DNA from 3 places in the Pseudomonas sp. LB3P14 genome. Region 2 is predicted to be linked to each of the others. Evidence: riboswitches for the same ligand, from Rfam matches in the RefSeq annotation. Region 2 holds a riboswitch; each other region holds the start of a gene.
What was found. Region 2 has a riboswitch for cobalamin ahead of cobW (cobalamin biosynthesis protein CobW). Riboswitches for the same ligand answer to the same signal wherever they lie in the genome.

Region 1 (5,505 bases), 700 kb from region 2:
ATATCGCTGCCCTGCCATAGCGTTGATTCGAGGCCGGCTTCCACGCCTTGGTGAATCGTCGCGCTGCCATTGGATTCAGCCGTGATCGCCGCCGTGGTAGTGGTCGCCGGTACGATTTCAACCGAGAGCAACTCATGGTTAACCCTGGAGTAGTAGTAACTCAGGCTCCAGACGTTATTGTCGAACTTGCCCCGTGTCCCCAGCTCAAAAGTGGTTGCCGTCTGATTGACCAGGTCCAGGCCTGCACGGGCGAGACCTCTGGCGGGCCCGCTGGTGAAGCTCGGCGGCGCGGTGAGGATCTGCCAGTCGCTTGGCGGCTCGACCGAACGGCTGATGTTGCCGTACACCTGAAAGTTCGGAGTGAAGTCGTAGCGCAGACCAATACGAGGTGCATAGTCCCAGTCATTCTTTTCAAAGCGATCGTTGGTAACCGGGTACTCCACTTCGGTTTCGCGCTTGGTGTAGATCATCGACAGACCCGTGGTGAGCCACAGGTCGTTGACCAGCTCTGTGTCATTACTGACATGGAAGACGTTATCCATGCCTTCGTAGCTCGCCTCACGGATCAGTGTGCCGACCGGTAACCCCGCCGTGGCGCCTGCCGGAATCCTCACATAGGTCTTCTGGAAGCCCTCACCCGGCAAATGCTTGGTCGACAGCAACCCGACGCGGGTCGTACTGGCATGGCCGAAAATTTCGTCGTCGCGCACGTACTGCACCGAAGCGGAAACATCCCTGTAACCCCATTTCGCGCGGTTCACCCCACCTCTGATGTCGATTGGGTAGTCGTGATACACCGCACCCAGTTCCAGCCGGGAATTGTCGTCCAGATGGATCGTGGTCTTGTTGGCGACCCAGGTCGAACCCGGCTGCTTGCGCGAAGCGTCCTGTGCAAGGTTGGTGGCATTGGCTCGACGTGGGTGATGCGCAATTTCATCGCGCGTCAGTAAGCCACCCGTGTCGTTATCGGTTTCGCGATAACGCAGGTAAAAGCGCGTTTCGATATTGGGATTAAATTTGTAGCCGAAGTTACCGGCGAAGCCCTTGCTCGATCCGTTCGTATGGTCCTGATAACCGTCCTGTTCCGAGTCCGTCAGGCTGAAGTAGTAATCGAAATCACCGAGCACCTGGCCTGACGCAATCTGACGCTTCTGATAGCCATAGCTGCCCGCCTCATAACGCACTTCCAGGGGCGCCGCGTCATAACCTGTTTTGGTGACATAGTTGACCGCGCCGCCCAGCGTCAGCGAGCCGTAATCGAAGCCGTTGGCGCCCCGCAGAATATCGGTGCGCGACAGTCCCAGCGGCTCGAACAACTCATAGGGCGTACCGCCAGGGCCACTGACCGGCAGCCCGTCGAACATTAAATACACACCGGAACGGAAGTAATTGACGCCCTTGTTGATGCCCGAGCCGCGGATGGACAGTTTGATCCCGTCAGCGCCGCCGACTGACTGAGCGTAAACACCCGGCTGGTAAGCCAACACATCCTGGTTGGTCGCGACGCGGCGTTTTTCCACGGTCGCGGAATCCACCTGCGCGGTACCGCCAGGGACTTCGTTGAGCACCTGCCTGGCCTGTTCTTTTTCGCTCAGCTGCTGACCCTGCACGACCACAGTAGCCAGACGTTTTGAATCAGCAGGCGCTGTATTTTCCTCACTTTCGCCCGTTGACGCGGCCCACACGCCCTGATGCGTCCCCAGCAACATAAGGCTCATGCTTAATGCACTAAATACACCCCGATGATTTTTGGGTCTTACGCTTGCGTAAGTTTGCCCCTTTACACGCAAAGATACTTCCAAAGCTCGACTCCCTTACTATGAATACGGGCGAGGCTTATTGATTTTTATATTCCTCAAGGGCGTCATTGCACACGCTATGCCAAACTTAATATTCGTTTTATTTCAATGACTTATTATTTTTAGTCGACAGAATTAAGTGTGATTCTGACGGCACTGTGTTCAGGTGATGTCTTCCAGGCAACAGTGAACACTTACTTATAATCAATGGGCCGTAAAAATGAACATCTGGTTATGAATAGTTGCGCACGGGCTTATAACGCTTTCCATGAAGGTCAAGCGATTCACACGCTTGCTCTAACCTGTCGCCTGCTCGTAGACTTTTTTACTTGAAGCCGACATGCACATACCCAGCGAGATCATCAGTGACCCAGAATATCTACGACAGCCCTGAGTTCTTCGACGGATACAGCCAACTGCCCCGCTCGCTCCAAGGACTGGCCGGTGCCCCGGAGTGGCCGGCGTTGAGATCGTTACTGCCGCAAATGTCCGGCCAGAAGGTCGTGGACCTGGGTTGCGGTTATGGCTGGTTTTGTCGATGGGCCGCCGACCAGGGCGCCGATCGCGTGCTGGGGCTGGATGTCTCGGAAAAGATGCTGGAGCGCGCTGTCGCCACCACACACGACTCACGGGTGATTTATAAGCGGGCCGACCTGGAGGGGCTCGAACTTGCCAAATCCGGTTTCACCCTGGCCTACAGCTCACTCGCGTTTCATTACATCAGTGACTTGGCAGGGCTATTGCGCAACGTACATGACGCACTGGTACCCGGTGCAAGGCTGGTGTTTTCCATTGAGCATCCCATCTATATGGCGTCACGCCGACCGGACTGGATCATAGACGCGCAAGGGCGCAAGTCATGGCCGGTAGACAGTTATCAGGTGGAAGGTCCCCGGTTGACGAACTGGCTCAGCGATGGCGTCGTCAAACAGCATCGAACGCTGGGCACGCTACTGAATCTGCTGATCCAGACCGGATTCACCCTCGATCACGTGAACGAATGGGGGCCGACCGAAGACGATCTTGCTGATCGCCCTGCACTTTCTGATGAAATCGAGCGACCCATGATGCTGATCGTGGCGGCCAGCCGTTGAGCGTCTGAACTGGTTGAATCCACGGCCAAAAGCGCTCAGTGGTGATATTCGGCATGATCGACTACCATGCCGGCCGCCGGTTTCCAAATGGGATTAATAGGGAATCCGAGATGCCTGACACGGCATCAAACGGAACTGCCCCCGCAACTGTAGGTGCTGAGCCTGCTCCTGAACTGCCACTGGGATCACTCCCGGGAAGGCTGGAGCCTGGCGACGACGCATCAGTCAGGAGACCTGCCGGCCAAGCAAATCACTAACCGGCGGGGTGTCCGGGAAGGACATCCTTGCGCCGGGCGTCACCTGAGTGACCGGCACTTCACTGCTTTATTGGCAGCGTTCGATGATGTGTTTCCAGTCCGTACCCCTGCTCTTGTACGGTCACATGGAGATTGCGTCATGCTGCTGTCCCGCCTTGCCACCCTCGTCACCGCCCTGGGTCTGTCCACCCTCGCCCATGCGGCCCCGACCCACTATCCCCTGACTGTCGAGAACTGTGGCAGCACGCTGACCTTTCAGCAGGCACCCAGCCGTGCCGTGACCATCGGCCAGGCGGGCACTGAAATGCTTTACGCCATGGGCCTTGGCAACAAGCTGGTCGGCACTTCGCTGTGGTTCAACGATGTGCTGACCAAGTACAAAACCGAGAACGACATGATCGAACGCCTGGCCGATAACGAGCCGAGTTTCGAGGCGGTGATCGGCAAGCGTCCACAGCTGGTGGCAGTGGAACTGGAGTGGATGATCGGCCCGCAAGGCGTGGTCGGTACTCGCGACCAGTTTCATGAACTGAAGATCCCGACCTACCTGATGCCCTCCGACTGCGAAGCCAAGGACAACCTGGTCGGTGCCGACGGCACACGGCTAGAGGCGTTTCGCATCAACAGCCTCTACAAAAGCATCAGCCAATTGGCTGAAATCTTCGATGTGCAGGAACGTGGCCAGCAGCTGAACGCCCAACTCAAGGCCAGCCTGGCCAAGTCCATTGCCACCGTACAGAACAAGGACCTGAAGCACACCAGTGCGCTGCTCTGGTTCTCCAGCGCCAGTCTGGATATCGACCCCTATGTCGCCGGGCACAAGGGCATCCCCGACTTCATGTTGAACACATTGGGTGTGCGCAACGTGGTGGAGTCCGATGAAGAATGGCCAACCGTCGGCTGGGAAACCATCGCCAAGGCCAACCCGACCTTCCTGGTCATCGCACGCATGGATCGCCGTCGCTTCCCGGCTGACGACTATCAAAAGAAACTGGAATTCCTGCGCAGCGACCCGGTGACCCGCAACATGGACGCCGTGAAAAACAACCGCATCATCATCCTCGACGCCATGGCCATGCAGGCCAGCGTGAGAATGTTCGACGGTCTTGAAACCCTGGCATCAGCCATCAACGGCTACGACCTGCCGAAATGACCGGGACGCTGATTCGTACGCTGCTGGCATTGCTGACACTGCTGTTGGCCGTGATTGCCGGTGTGGCCATCGGTGAAACGAGCATCGAACCGAGCGTGGTGTTCCAGGTGCTGGCCAACAAACTGTGGACGGCTGGTTATGTCCTCGACCCCATAGACGAAGGCATCGTCTGGAATTACCGCCTGACCCGCGCGCTGGTGGCAGCGGCCTGCGGTGCGGGCCTGGCCACCTGCGGGGTGATCCTGCAATCGCTGTTGCGCAACCCGCTGGCCGATCCTTATCTGCTCGGCATTTCCGCCGGCGCCTCGACGGGCGCTGTAATGGTGGCATTGCTGGGCCTCGGGGCGGGCCTGGTTTCGCTGTCGGTCGGGGCGTTTGCCGGCGCCGTTGCTGCCTTCGCCGTGGTTGTTTTGCTGGCCCGCGCCAGCGGTTCATCTGGCGGTACCGGGCAGATCATCCTGGCGGGGATTGCCGGGTCGCAGTTGTTCAATGCGCTCACGGCGTTTCTGATCACCAAGTCGGCCAGTTCCGAACAGGCCCGCGGCATCATGTTCTGGTTGCTCGGCAATCTCAGCGGTGTGCGCTGGCCGTCGGTGTGGCTGTCGGTGCCCGTGGCATTGACCGGTCTCGCGGTGTGCCTGTGGCACCGTCGGGCGCTGGATGCCTTCACCTTTGGCGCCGACTCAGCCGCCTCGCTCGGCATTCCGGTACGCCGAGTGCAATTTCTGCTGATTAGCTGCGCCGCACTGGTGACGGCAGTGATGGTGTCGATTGTCGGCTCCATCGGTTTCGTCGGACTGGTCATCCCCCATGCCGTGCGACTGCTGCTGGGCACCCGGCATGCGCGTCTGCTGCCGGCGAGTGCGCTGGGTGGTGCAGTGTTTCTGATCGCCGCCGATGTCCTCTCCCGGACGCTGATCAAAGGCCAGGTGATCCCGGTCGGCGTCATCACTGCACTGGTTGGAGCGCCGGTGTTCGCGTTGATCCTGATCGGTCGGAGGAATGCCCGATGAATGCTGCCTCGCCTGTTATCGGCGACTCCGTACTACATTGTTCCGGCCTCGGGTTCCATGTCCGCGACGCTGAGTTGCTGCACGGTATCCGCCTGGACATCCGTCGCGGTGAAACCCTTGGCCTTGTCGGGCCCAACGGTTCGGGAAAATCCACGCTGCTCAAACTGCTGGCCGGCGTGCGCGTCCCCA
Region 2 (5,505 bases):
CAGAATCACCTTGGCGTGGCGCAGCACTTGGTCGACATACAGGTCAACCGACGCGTGATTCTGCACCTGCATCGGGTTGGCCAGGCGCACGCTCGGGTAATCGTCGGGCAACTGCTGTGCGGCTTCGGCGAGCAGCGCGAGGCTGGAGTCGCCGCTGCACAGGATCACCAGCTCGGCAGGGGTTTGTCCAAGGTCGGCAATGTTGTCATCCGACACGAAACCGCCGGGCTGGGTCCTGAGCAGGTGCATGGCTTAAACGCTGAGCGCAGCGCGCAATTGCGTTTCGATTAGAATTGCGTCCAGTTCCTGGCCGATCAATACCAGGCGCGTGGTGCGCGCTTCGTCGGCGCCCCACTGACGGTCGAAATGCTTGTCGAAACGAGTGCCCACGCCCTGGATCAACAGGCGCATCGGTTTGTTCGGAATCGCCGCAAAGCCTTTGACGCGCAAGATGCCGTGTTGAACCACCAGTTGCGTCAGCGCGTCCAACAGCAGGCTTTCGTCGGCTTGCGGCAGTTCGATGGAGATCGAATCGAAAGCATCGTGATCGTGATCGTCTTCACCTTCATGGTGGTGATCGTGATGGCTGTGACGGCCGTCGATGTGTTCTTCGGAACCGGCACCGAGGCCGATCAGCACGTCCAGTGGCAGGCGACCGCTGCTGGCTTCGATGACTTTCACCGCGGGCGGCAATTCTTCGGCGACTTCCAGGCGCACACGGGCCAGGTCTTCGGGGCTGATCAGGTCGGCCTTGTTGAGGATCACCAGGTCGGCGCTGGCCAGTTGGTCGGCGAACAGCTCGTGCAGCGGCGATTCGTGGTCCAGGTTCGGGTCGAGTTTGCGCTGGGCATCGACCTGGTCCGGGAAAGCAGCGAAGGTGCCGGCGGCGACCGCTGGGCTGTCGACCACGGTGATGACCGCGTCAACAGTGCAGGCGCTGCGGATTTCCGGCCACTGGAAAGCTTGCACCAGCGGTTTTGGCAGGGCCAGACCAGAGGTTTCGATGAGGATGTGGTCGAGGTCGCCGCGACGGGCGACCAATTCGCGCATCACCGGGAAGAACTCTTCTTGAACGGTGCAGCACAGGCAGCCGTTGGCCAATTCATAAACGCGACCGTTGGCTTCTTCTTCCGTGCAGCCGATGGAGCACTGCTTGAGGATTTCGCCGTCGATGCCCAGCTCGCCGAACTCGTTGACGATCACCGCGATGCGGCGGCCCTGAGCGTTGTCGAGCATGTGCCGCAGCAACGTGGTTTTGCCCGAGCCGAGGAAGCCGGTAACGATGGTGACGGGGAGTTTGGCCAGTGTTTTCATCGGATGCCCTTTGGCAAGGTGGCGGGCATACGGGACGACGACCGGCAACGCGGACGCGCGTGCCTGAAGAGTTCGCCACCGGATCACCCCGCCCGGTTGAAAGTGAGAATCTGTGTCGAGGCAGGTCTCCTGGCTGACGGCTTGCCAGTCGTTCGACTGACGTTGGCTGCGCCTTCCCGCGGGCCCGATGGACAGGGCTTGCAGTGGCGTGGCAGCTAACAGAACCGTTCACAGTTGCGGGGGCAGCCGCGGCATCGACCGCGTTCCCTTCTTAGCTTCGGCAGACGCCGAAGAACCTCGAAAGCGCAAGGCTACGCATGGTGTGGGGGCGGGTCAATGTCTTGTGGCGCCCTCACCGGCCCCTTCGCGGGCAAGTCGGGTCGCCGCATCGCTCGCTCCTACAAAGAACGCCGCCGTCCTGTAGGAGCGAGGCTTGCCCGCGAAGAATTCACCTCGGTGTCGAGTTGAGAACCCTTGCCAATTGACGCCCAACCCCCGCCCATGCTCTCCTACACGCCTTGTTACGGGTGCCCTTCACAGGGTGAAACGGGAAACCGGTGAATCATGTGCTTTACTCTAAGGCCATGTCAGTCCGGTGCTGCCCCCGCAACGGTAAGCGAGCGAAGCGTCAGATCCACTGTGCCAGCAGTTCGGCATGGGAAGGTGATGCTTGCAGGTCAAGGCGAAAGCCAGCGCCCCTCGTGAGCCCGGAGACCGGCCCGCAACACAAAGTGACCATTACGATCACTGAATAACAAACCCGCGGTGGGCGGGCGCTGTTTGAACCTCTGCGCGCCCGACTCGCAGGGGTCTTCCATGCGCTCCATTCACCCGCTGACAGACCAGAGGGAAGCGCCATGTCGATCATCAGCAGTACCGGCAGCAACACCGATAAGAGCACCGCCAGCACCACCACGACCCTGACTCAACGCCTGACCGCCGCCGTGTGTGCGTCGATCCTTGGCGCTAGCCTTGTTTATTTCGCTGGTTTCTCGCACATCGAAGCGGTGCACAATGCCGCGCACGATACCCGCCACAGCTCTGCATTCCCGTGCCATTGAGACCTGCTGACATGATCAAGCGTATTGCGCAAACCGCAGGGTTCACCGGGCTGCTGGCCGCCCTGCTGCTGACCCTGCTGCAAAGCTTCTGGGTCGCTCCGCTGATTTTGCAGGCCGAAACCTACGAAAAATCCGAGCCGGCCGCTGTTGAAGTCCACGAACACGCCGGTGCTGTCGCCGCTCACACCCACGACGCCGAAGCCTGGGAACCGGAAGACGGCTGGCAGCGCGTGCTGTCGACCACGGGCGGCAACCTGGTGGTAGCGGTCGGTTTCGCCCTGATGCTCGCCGGTCTTTACACCTTGCGCGCACCGACTCGTACTTCCCAAGGCCTGCTCTGGGGCCTGGCCGGTTATGCGACGTTCGTGCTGGCACCCACCCTCGGTCTGCCGCCTGAGCTGCCGGGCACTGCCGCTGCTGATTTGGCGCAACGGCAGATCTGGTGGATCGGCACTGCCGCCTCCACTGCGGTCGGCATCGCATTGATCGTGTTCAGCCGCCACTGGCTGATGAAAGTGCTCGGCGTGGCCATTCTGGCCGTTCCTCACGTGATCGGCGCACCACAACCGGAAGTCCACTCGATGCTGGCTCCAGAAGCCCTGGAAGCTCAGTTCAAAATCGCTTCGCAGCTGACCAACGTCGCGTTCTGGCTGGCCCTGGGCCTGATCAGTGCCTGGTTGTTCCGCCGCAAAAGCGATGGTCAATACCACGCATGACTGACACCCGCGCAGCGCCGACCCTGGTGGTCGGCCTGGGCTGCCAGCGCGGCTGCCCCGTCAGCACGCTGCGGGCGCTGCTCGATCAGGCGTTACAGGCTCATAAAATCGAACTTCACCAGATCAAGGCGCTGGCCAGCATCGACCTGAAGCGCGAAGAACCTGGTTTGATCGAATTGGCCGAACAACTAGCGCTGCCCCTGAAGTATTTCAGCAGTGAACAATTGAAAGGTTACAAACCGCAACTCAGCCACCACTCGGACATCGCGTTCGAACGCACCGGCTGCTACGGCGTCGCGGAAAGTGCCGCCCTGGCCATGGCCGAACAGTTGGCCCAGGCACCAGCAAAATTGCTGATTTCACGACAAAAATATGCCCAGGCCACCTTGGCATTAGCCTGCGCCGCCTGAAATCCCCGATAATCTCACTCTTCGATCATGAGCAATCTTCATCTGAAGCCTTGCCCTGCCCCTTTTTCTCACAGGAACCGACGATGACCGTCTACTTCATTGGCGCAGGTCCCGGCGACCCGGAACTGATCACCGTCAAAGGCCAACGGCTGATTCGCAGCTGCCCGGTGATCATCTACGCCGGCTCCCTGGTGCCCGCCGCCGTGCTGGAAGGCCATCGCGCCGAACACGTGGTCAACAGCGCCGAACTGCACCTGGAACAGATCATCGAGCTGATCAAGACTGCCCATGCCAATGGCCAGGACGTGGCCCGGGTGCACTCCGGCGATCCGAGTCTTTACGGTGCCATTGGCGAGCAGATTCGCTACCTGCGCGAACTCGACATCCCTTTTGAAATTATTCCCGGCGTCACAGCCACGGCGGCCTGCGCGGCACTGCTGGGCGCCGAACTGACATTACCCGATGTGTCGCAAAGCGTGATCCTGACCCGCTACGCCGACAAGACCGCTATGCCCGCCGGCGAAGAGCTGGGCAGCCTGGCGCAGCATGGGGCGACCATGGCGATTCATCTAGGGGTCAATCATCTGGAGAAAATCCTGGTTGAATTGCTGCCGCACTACGGCGCGGACTGCCCGATCGCGGTGATTCACCGAGCGACCTGGCCGGATCAGGATTGGGTGGTGGGGACGCTTGAAGACATTGCCGCGAAGGTTGAAGCCAAGGGGTTTCGGCGCACGGCGTTGATTCTGGTGGGCAGAGTGTTGGGCAGTGATCACTTCAGTGAGTCGTCGCTGTATCGCGCTGGGCATGCGCATCTCTTCCGACCCTGATCGTTCCCACGCGGACGGTTCGACGCCTCGACGTGGGAACGATCAAAAAAAACGGCACTCACGGGTGCCGTTTTTTCTTTTCGCAGCGAACGCCTTAGTAGTAGGCGTTTTCTTTCTGCGTGTGGTCGGTGACGTCACGAACACCCTTGAGCTCGGGAATGCGCTCGAGCAACGTGCGCTCGATGCCTTCGCGCAGGGTGACGTCCGCCTGGCCGCAGCCCTGGCAACCGCCGCCGAACTTCAGTACGGCGATGCCGTCTTCGACCACATCGATCAGGCTGACCTGACCGCCGTGGCTGGCCAGCCCCGGGTTGATCTCGGTTTGCAGGTAGTAGTTGATGCGCTCGTTGACCGGGCTGTCGGCGTTGACCATCGGGACTTTGGCGTTTGGTGCCTTGATGGTCAGCTGGCCGCCCATGCGGTCGGTGGCGTAGTCGACTACCGCATCGTCCAGGAAGGCTTCGCTGAACGAGTCGATGTAAGCGGTGAAGCTTTTCAGCCCCAGCGCCGTGTCTTCAGGTTTTTCTTCGCCCGGCTTGCAGTAAGCAATGCAGGTTTCGGCGTACTGAGTGCCAGGCTGGGTGATAAAGACGCGGATGCCGATGCCTGGGGTGTTCTGCTTGGAGAGCAGATCAGCCAGATAATCGTGGGCGGCGTCGGTGATGGTAATAGCGGTCATGGAAACTCCTCGCAGGCTTGGGCGCAGTTTACGCCAATCATCGCGCCGTACAAAGTCCTAGTATTTTTGTCGGGAAAGATGCGCCTGTCGATGAACATCTGATCACCGCAACCCCTGTAGGAGCGAAGCTTGCTCGCGAAAGCGGTCTGATAGTCGGCATCCATGCTGAATGTCAGCCCCCTTTCGCGAGCAAGCTTCGCTCCTACAGGGGTTCGGCGGTGCGTGTTCAGGCTTTCGATCAAAGATTCTCGTACCGGTTCATGTCCAGCACGCCCTCTTCCACCGGATCGGTCTCATGCACGTACCGGCTCAGGTCATGGAAGTAGAACCAGAACTGCGGATGGCTGCGGCGAATGCCCCAGCGCTCGACGATTTTTTCGAAGCGATTGGCGTCCTTGGCGTTTTCCATGGCATCCACGAATGCCGGCACTTGCTCGGCCGGGATGTTGAACATGAAGTTCGGATAGCTGCTGAGCACGCCCGGGTAAATAGTCA
Region 3 (5,505 bases), 870 kb from region 2:
TCAATGAGGATCAGATCGGCTTCGCCGGCAGCTTCCCACAACAGACGACGACTTTCCTGCTCGCCGACCATCCACATGTCCAGTTGATACACCGGCGCACCACTGGCGCGCTCTAGAATCATCGGGTCGAGAAAGTCCGGGCCGCACTTGAACACGCGAACCTTGCGCCCCTGATTGCGATGCAAACGGGCCAACGCCGCGGTGACGGTGGTCTTGCCCTGGCCGGAGGCCGGCGCGGCAATCAGCACCGCCGGGCAGTGACGGCTGATTTTCATAAAGTAGTATTCACAGCTCGACGCCTTTTTGCGCTTTGATCCCGGCCTGGAACGCGTGCTTGATCACGCCCATTTCGGTGACCGTGTCGGCCAGTTCGATCATCTCCGGCTTGGCGCCGCGACCGGTGACCACCACATGCTGCATCGGCGGACGCGCCTGCAAATCGCTGAGTACCTGATCGAGATCCAGATAACCGTGCTTGAGCGCAATGTTCAACTCGTCGAGCACCACCAGGCCAATCGACGGATCACGCAGCAATTCGCGGGACACGGCCCATGCGGCTTCAGCGGCGGCGATGTCACGCTGGCGATCCTGGGTTTCCCAGGTGAAGCCCTCGCCCATCACATGAAAACGCACCTGGTCCGGGAAACGCCGGAAGAACAATTCTTCGCCGGTGCTGTTGCGCCCCTTGATGAACTGCACCACGCCACACTGCATGCCGTGGCCCAAGGACCGGGCGAGCATGCCGAAGGCCGAGCTGCTTTTGCCTTTACCGTTGCCGGTCAGCACCAGCAGCAGGCCGCATTCATTCGGGGAGTTGGCGATGCGTTCGTCGATCACGGCTTTTTTGCGCAGCATGCGTGCCAGATGACGTTCGTCACGATCGGGGGTATCAGTCATGGGGGAGCTCTCCGTTGAGGCTGGATAACGGCGGGCAGGCACAAGAATAGACGGCAAAAAGCCTGGCATCGCCCACCGTGATGCCGCTGGATGGATCAGGCCGGTCTCCGGGCTCATGAGCGGCGATACGCCTGACCGCGCGCCTTCCCATGTCATATGACACAGTGGCTCAAGACGCAGTCTTCACTCATTTACCGTTGCGGGGGCAGCGCCGGGATCGTGGTTCTTCATTAGTTGAATGAACTCACTCACCGGCTTCCCTGTTTCACTCTGTCGACCAAGGCCACAGAGCACCTGAAACAAGCCGCGAAGGTTAGAGGGTTGGGGATGGAGCGTCAATTGAAGACGGGCGGCCTGCAAGCGAATAACTGCCGTTGATCAATTATCTGACGCCAATCTTGTGCCACACTCTCAGCAGTGATATCAAAGAGCCATAATCTCACAATACAAATTCAAGGGTGAGCCACATGCAAGGCATGATCATCAGCAATCCGAAGCTGGAATTCCTGCGCCCGGTGCTGGACCGCTGGTTTGACTGTATCGACCGCTACAACGCCGTACGCGGCGATAACGACACGCCTTACTGGTTCGATGAAAAAGCCAACCTGAGCCTGCTGTCCGCCGCTGCGTGGATGGCGGAAATGGTGACGCTGCAACAAACACCGACCCGTAAACAGACCGAAGAAGGCGAACGCAATGGCCGCGCCGACCTGTTTATCGCGACCAGCGAAGAACGCGCTTACCTTCAGGCGACCCAGCGCTGGCCACGCGTCAACAGCCTGAACCTGAGCCAAGCATTGCAGGACATCACCAGCGACGCCAAGCGCATCAGCTACGCCAGCGACCTGAAACTCGGCTGCCTGTTCGTCGCGCCGCAAAAAGCTCAGCAAAGTGCTACTCCGGAAGAACTCCAGGACATGGTCGACGACCTGCAAAAGGAACACAGCTGCGCGGTGGCCTGGTATTTCCCCTATGCCTATCGCAAGTTGCGCAACGAAGCCGGCAACTACCACCCCGGCATCGCCGTGCTGTTCAAGGAAGCCCGCGGCTGACCGGTTGAACCATCGCGCACCTGCGCTTCTCTATTGATTAGGTCAATGCATTCATAGGGAAGATCAGCATGCGCAAGCCTCAGCTCGCTCTCGTCATCGTGCTCGCCGGAGGGCTTGCCGCCTGCGGTGAAACCTCCAGGCTGCAAGTCTCCGACGGCACCGGCCCGTCGCCCAAGCTGCCAGAACCAAACAAAACCCTGATCCCGACGGTGAACATCGCCCCGGCGATCGGCTGGCCAAACGGCGCGAAACCCATAGCTGCGACAGGGACTCAGGTGGCGGCCTTTGCTGAAGGGCTCGATCACCCGCGCTGGCTCTATGTGTTGCCCAACGGCGACGTGCTGGTCGCCGAAACCAACGCACCACCCAAACCCGATGACGGCAAAGGCATCCGTGGCTGGGTCATGGGCAAAGTCATGGGCCGTGCCGGCGCCAAAGTACCGAGCCCGAATCGCATCACGCTGCTGCGGGACAAGGACCACGACGGCATCGCCGAAACCCGCACGGTGTTTCTGGAAAACCTCAACTCGCCCTTCGGCATGACCCTGGTCGGCAATGACCTGTACGTCGCCGACACGGACCGCTTGCTGCGCTTCCACTATGAAAACGGCGAGACGGCGATCAAGTCACAGCCAATGAAGGTGATCGACCTGCCGGGCGGTACGCTGAATCACCACTGGACCAAAAACGTCATCGCCAGCAAGGACGGCAGCAAGCTGTACGTCACGGTGGGCTCCAACAGCAACGTGGCCGAAAACGGCATGGACAAGGAAGAAGGTCGCGCGGCGATCTGGGAGGTGGATCGCGCCACCGGCAACCATCGGATCTTCGCCTCGGGGATTCGTAATCCAAACGGTCTAGCCTGGGAACCTCGGAGCGGCGCACTGTGGACGGCGGTCAACGAGCGCGATGAAATCGGCAGCGACCTGGTGCCGGACTACATCACTTCAGTGAAAGACGGCGGGTTCTACGGCTGGCCTTACAGTTATTACGGTCAGCACGTCGACATTCGCGTCGAGCCGCAAAACCCCGATCTGGTGGCCAAGGCCATTGCTCCGGATTATGCGGTGGGCCCGCATACCGCATCGCTGGGCCTGACGTTTGCTGAAGGCAACACGCTGCCGGCGCAGTTCAAGGAAGGCGCCTTCATCGGCCAGCATGGCTCGTGGAATCGTAAGCCGCACAGTGGCTACAAAGTGATTTTCGTACCGTTCAGCGCAGGGAAGCCGACCGGGCAGCCGATGGATGTGCTCACCGGCTTCCTCAATAACGAGGAAAAAGCCATGGGCCGCCCGGTAGGCGTGGTGATTGATCAGCAGGGTGGTTTGTTGGTCGCGGATGACGTGGGCAACAAGGTGTGGCGCGTATCGGCGGCCAAGTGAGCGCTTAGCGCTTGCGGCACAACGTCAATCCATCGCCCAACGGCAACAACGACAGATCCACACGCGAGTCATCCTTCAAGGCCCGATTGAGCGCCTGGATGGCTCGGGTGTCTTCGCTCTCGGGATTGTCCTCAAGCACCCGTCCGCTCCACAGCGTGTTATCAAACACTGCCAGACCGCCGACGCGCAGCAGACGCAGGGCGTGCTCCAGATAGCGTGGATAGTTGGCTTTGTCGGCATCAATGAAGATCAGGTCGAACTGCTCTTGCTGATCCAACTGAGCCAGGGTTTCCAACGCGGGCGCCAAGCGCAGATCAATCCGCTCGGCAAGCCCCGCCTCCTGCCAGTAACGGCGTGCGGTGGCGTTGTAATCGCCGGGAATGTCGCAGCAGATCAGCGAGCCGTCATCCGGCAATGCAGCCGCCATGCACAAGGCGCTGTAACCGGTGAAGGTGCCGACTTCCAGCAGACGCTTGGCGCCGGTGAGTTTCACCAGGAGCGCGAGGAACTGGCCCTGCTCGGGCGCCACTTGCCAGCGAGCCATGGGCAGCGCCTGGGTTTCGTCACGCAAACGCTTGAGCAGCGGCGTTTCACGCAGGGAAACATCGAGCAGGTATTGATACAGGGAATCGTCGAGATTGAGTGTGCGAGCGGTCATGACAACCTCTGCAATTTAGGGGTTGCGTGCCAAGTGCTCAGGTTGCAAGACGCGCTTGGCACTCAGATAGGCTTTCTGCCAGTAAGCTTTGGACAAGCTGTCGAGCTTCACCGTGCCGCCGGTGGCGGGCGCATGGACGAAGCGACCTTCGCCGACGTAGATCCCGGCGTGGCTGACCTGGGAGCCGCCATTGGTGGCGAAGAAGATCAGGTCCCCGGTTTGCAGACCTTCCTTGCCCACGCTGGCCGCTTGCATGCTGATCAACTCGCGCGTGGTACGCGGCAGGGAAATGCCGGCGACGTCACGATAGACGTAACCGATCAGCCCGCTGCAATCGAAACCCGAATCCGGCGTGTTGCCACCCCAACGGTACGGCGTGCCCACTAGGCCGAGCGCACGGAACAATACGTCTTCTGCCTCAGGGGAGAATGCTTGGGAGGAACTGAAAATAATGGGAGCGCGAACCACCGGCGCAGGTGGCGGTGTACGGCTGGCGCAGGCGCTGAGCAGCGCTGCGAAGAGCATGATTGCGAGGCGGGCCGACGTCGACATAAGCAGAACATCCTGATCTGGCTGCGGCTTTTTCTGCAGGGGGCGCAGAAAAGAAAACCGCCTGCGCAGGACGCAGGCGGTTTGCCATCAATAATAGATCAGGATTCTAGTCGCTACGCGGCAAACTTCAAGTAAGACTTTAAGTTCACCTTACAAAATGTCCGCTTACTTGCGTGCCGTGACGATAGTCGGGGCTGCAGTTGGTGCCATCGCCAGTGCGCGCTTGGCTTCGATGAAAGTCTTGCTCCAGTAGCTGTCGCCCAGGCTATCGATCCGGACACCACCGCTGCGGCGGCTGCTGGAATGGATGAACTGGTTGTCACCCAGGTAGATCCCGGCGTGACTGACGCGACCGCGACGGCCATTGGTGGCGAAAAACAGCAAGTCGCCAGGCTCCAGTTTGCTGCGCGAAACCAACGGAGCGTCCACGTTGATCATTTCGCGAGTGGAGCGTGGCAGGTTCAGGCCGGCTTCTTCACGAAACAGGTAACCGATGAAGCCACTGCAATCGAAGCCAGCTTCGGAGGTGCCGCCGAAACGGTAACGGGTACCGATCAGGGACATGCCGCGTTCGAGGATGCTGTCGGCCAGAACCGGAAGCTGGTACGACTTGCCGCCGGCGAAGTCTGCCAATTCTTTTTCGGTGGCCGCCTCTTCCTGTTCAAGCGCTTGCTGATAAAGAACGGAAGATTGGGCGGTAGCAGAATTTTTAGCCTGCTGTTGTTGCTCTTGCTGGGACACTGGAGAGTGAGCAGCGCAACCGAACAACAGGGTAACGAGTGCGAGGGGCACGAGGGGTGCAAAGCGATTTAGCATGGGCACGACCGTGGCTGATAGTTCTAAAGATGGCGAGACTATGCCCGCTATCAACCTCATTTGCAAATTCAATCGAACTTTATGTGACTTCTCGGTTTCTCGTTTACATCTAAGCGCTTAAGCCCGTTTTAGACATTCGCGCAGCCTG

Region 1: another riboswitch for cobalamin. It lies ahead of ACYZT5_RS06125 (ABC transporter substrate-binding protein); the one in region 2 lies ahead of cobW (cobalamin biosynthesis protein CobW).
Region 3: another riboswitch for cobalamin. It lies ahead of cobO (cob(I)yrinic acid a,c-diamide adenosyltransferase); the one in region 2 lies ahead of cobW (cobalamin biosynthesis protein CobW).

What each region holds. Positions count from the first base shown of each region.
Region 1 is NZ_CM142714.1:1,318,246-1,323,750, reverse strand. Features, by position in the region: gene ACYZT5_RS06135 (TonB-dependent receptor family protein) at 1-1,709, opposite strand, end outside; gene ACYZT5_RS06130 (class I SAM-dependent methyltransferase) at 2,165-2,893, shown strand; cobalamin riboswitch at 2,954-3,149, shown strand; gene ACYZT5_RS06125 (ABC transporter substrate-binding protein) at 3,290-4,303, shown strand; gene ACYZT5_RS06120 (FecCD family ABC transporter permease) at 4,300-5,316, shown strand; partial or broken gene ACYZT5_RS06115 (ABC transporter ATP-binding protein) at 5,433-5,505, shown strand, end outside.
Region 2 is NZ_CM142714.1:616,994-622,498, reverse strand. Features, by position in the region: gene cobN (cobaltochelatase subunit CobN) at 1-249, opposite strand, end outside; gene cobW (cobalamin biosynthesis protein CobW) at 253-1,314, opposite strand; cobalamin riboswitch at 1,417-1,629, opposite strand; cobalamin riboswitch at 1,823-2,051, shown strand; gene ACYZT5_RS02915 (CbtB domain-containing protein) at 2,172-2,375, shown strand; gene ACYZT5_RS02910 (CbtA family protein) at 2,387-3,091, shown strand; gene ACYZT5_RS02905 (cobalamin biosynthesis protein) at 3,088-3,501, shown strand; gene cobM (precorrin-4 C(11)-methyltransferase) at 3,585-4,331, shown strand; gene nfuA (Fe-S biogenesis protein NfuA) at 4,426-5,010, opposite strand; gene ACYZT5_RS02890 (fatty acid cis/trans isomerase) at 5,249-5,505, opposite strand, start outside.
Region 3 is NZ_CM142714.1:7,268,764-7,274,268, reverse strand. Features, by position in the region: gene ACYZT5_RS33450 (cobyrinate a,c-diamide synthase) at 1-275, opposite strand, end outside; gene cobO (cob(I)yrinic acid a,c-diamide adenosyltransferase) at 286-897, opposite strand; cobalamin riboswitch at 979-1,210, opposite strand; gene ACYZT5_RS33440 (hypothetical protein) at 1,365-1,949, shown strand; gene ACYZT5_RS33435 (PQQ-dependent sugar dehydrogenase) at 2,018-3,331, shown strand; gene ACYZT5_RS33430 (O-methyltransferase) at 3,336-3,989, opposite strand; gene ACYZT5_RS33425 (C40 family peptidase) at 4,005-4,541, opposite strand; gene ACYZT5_RS33420 (C40 family peptidase) at 4,707-5,357, opposite strand.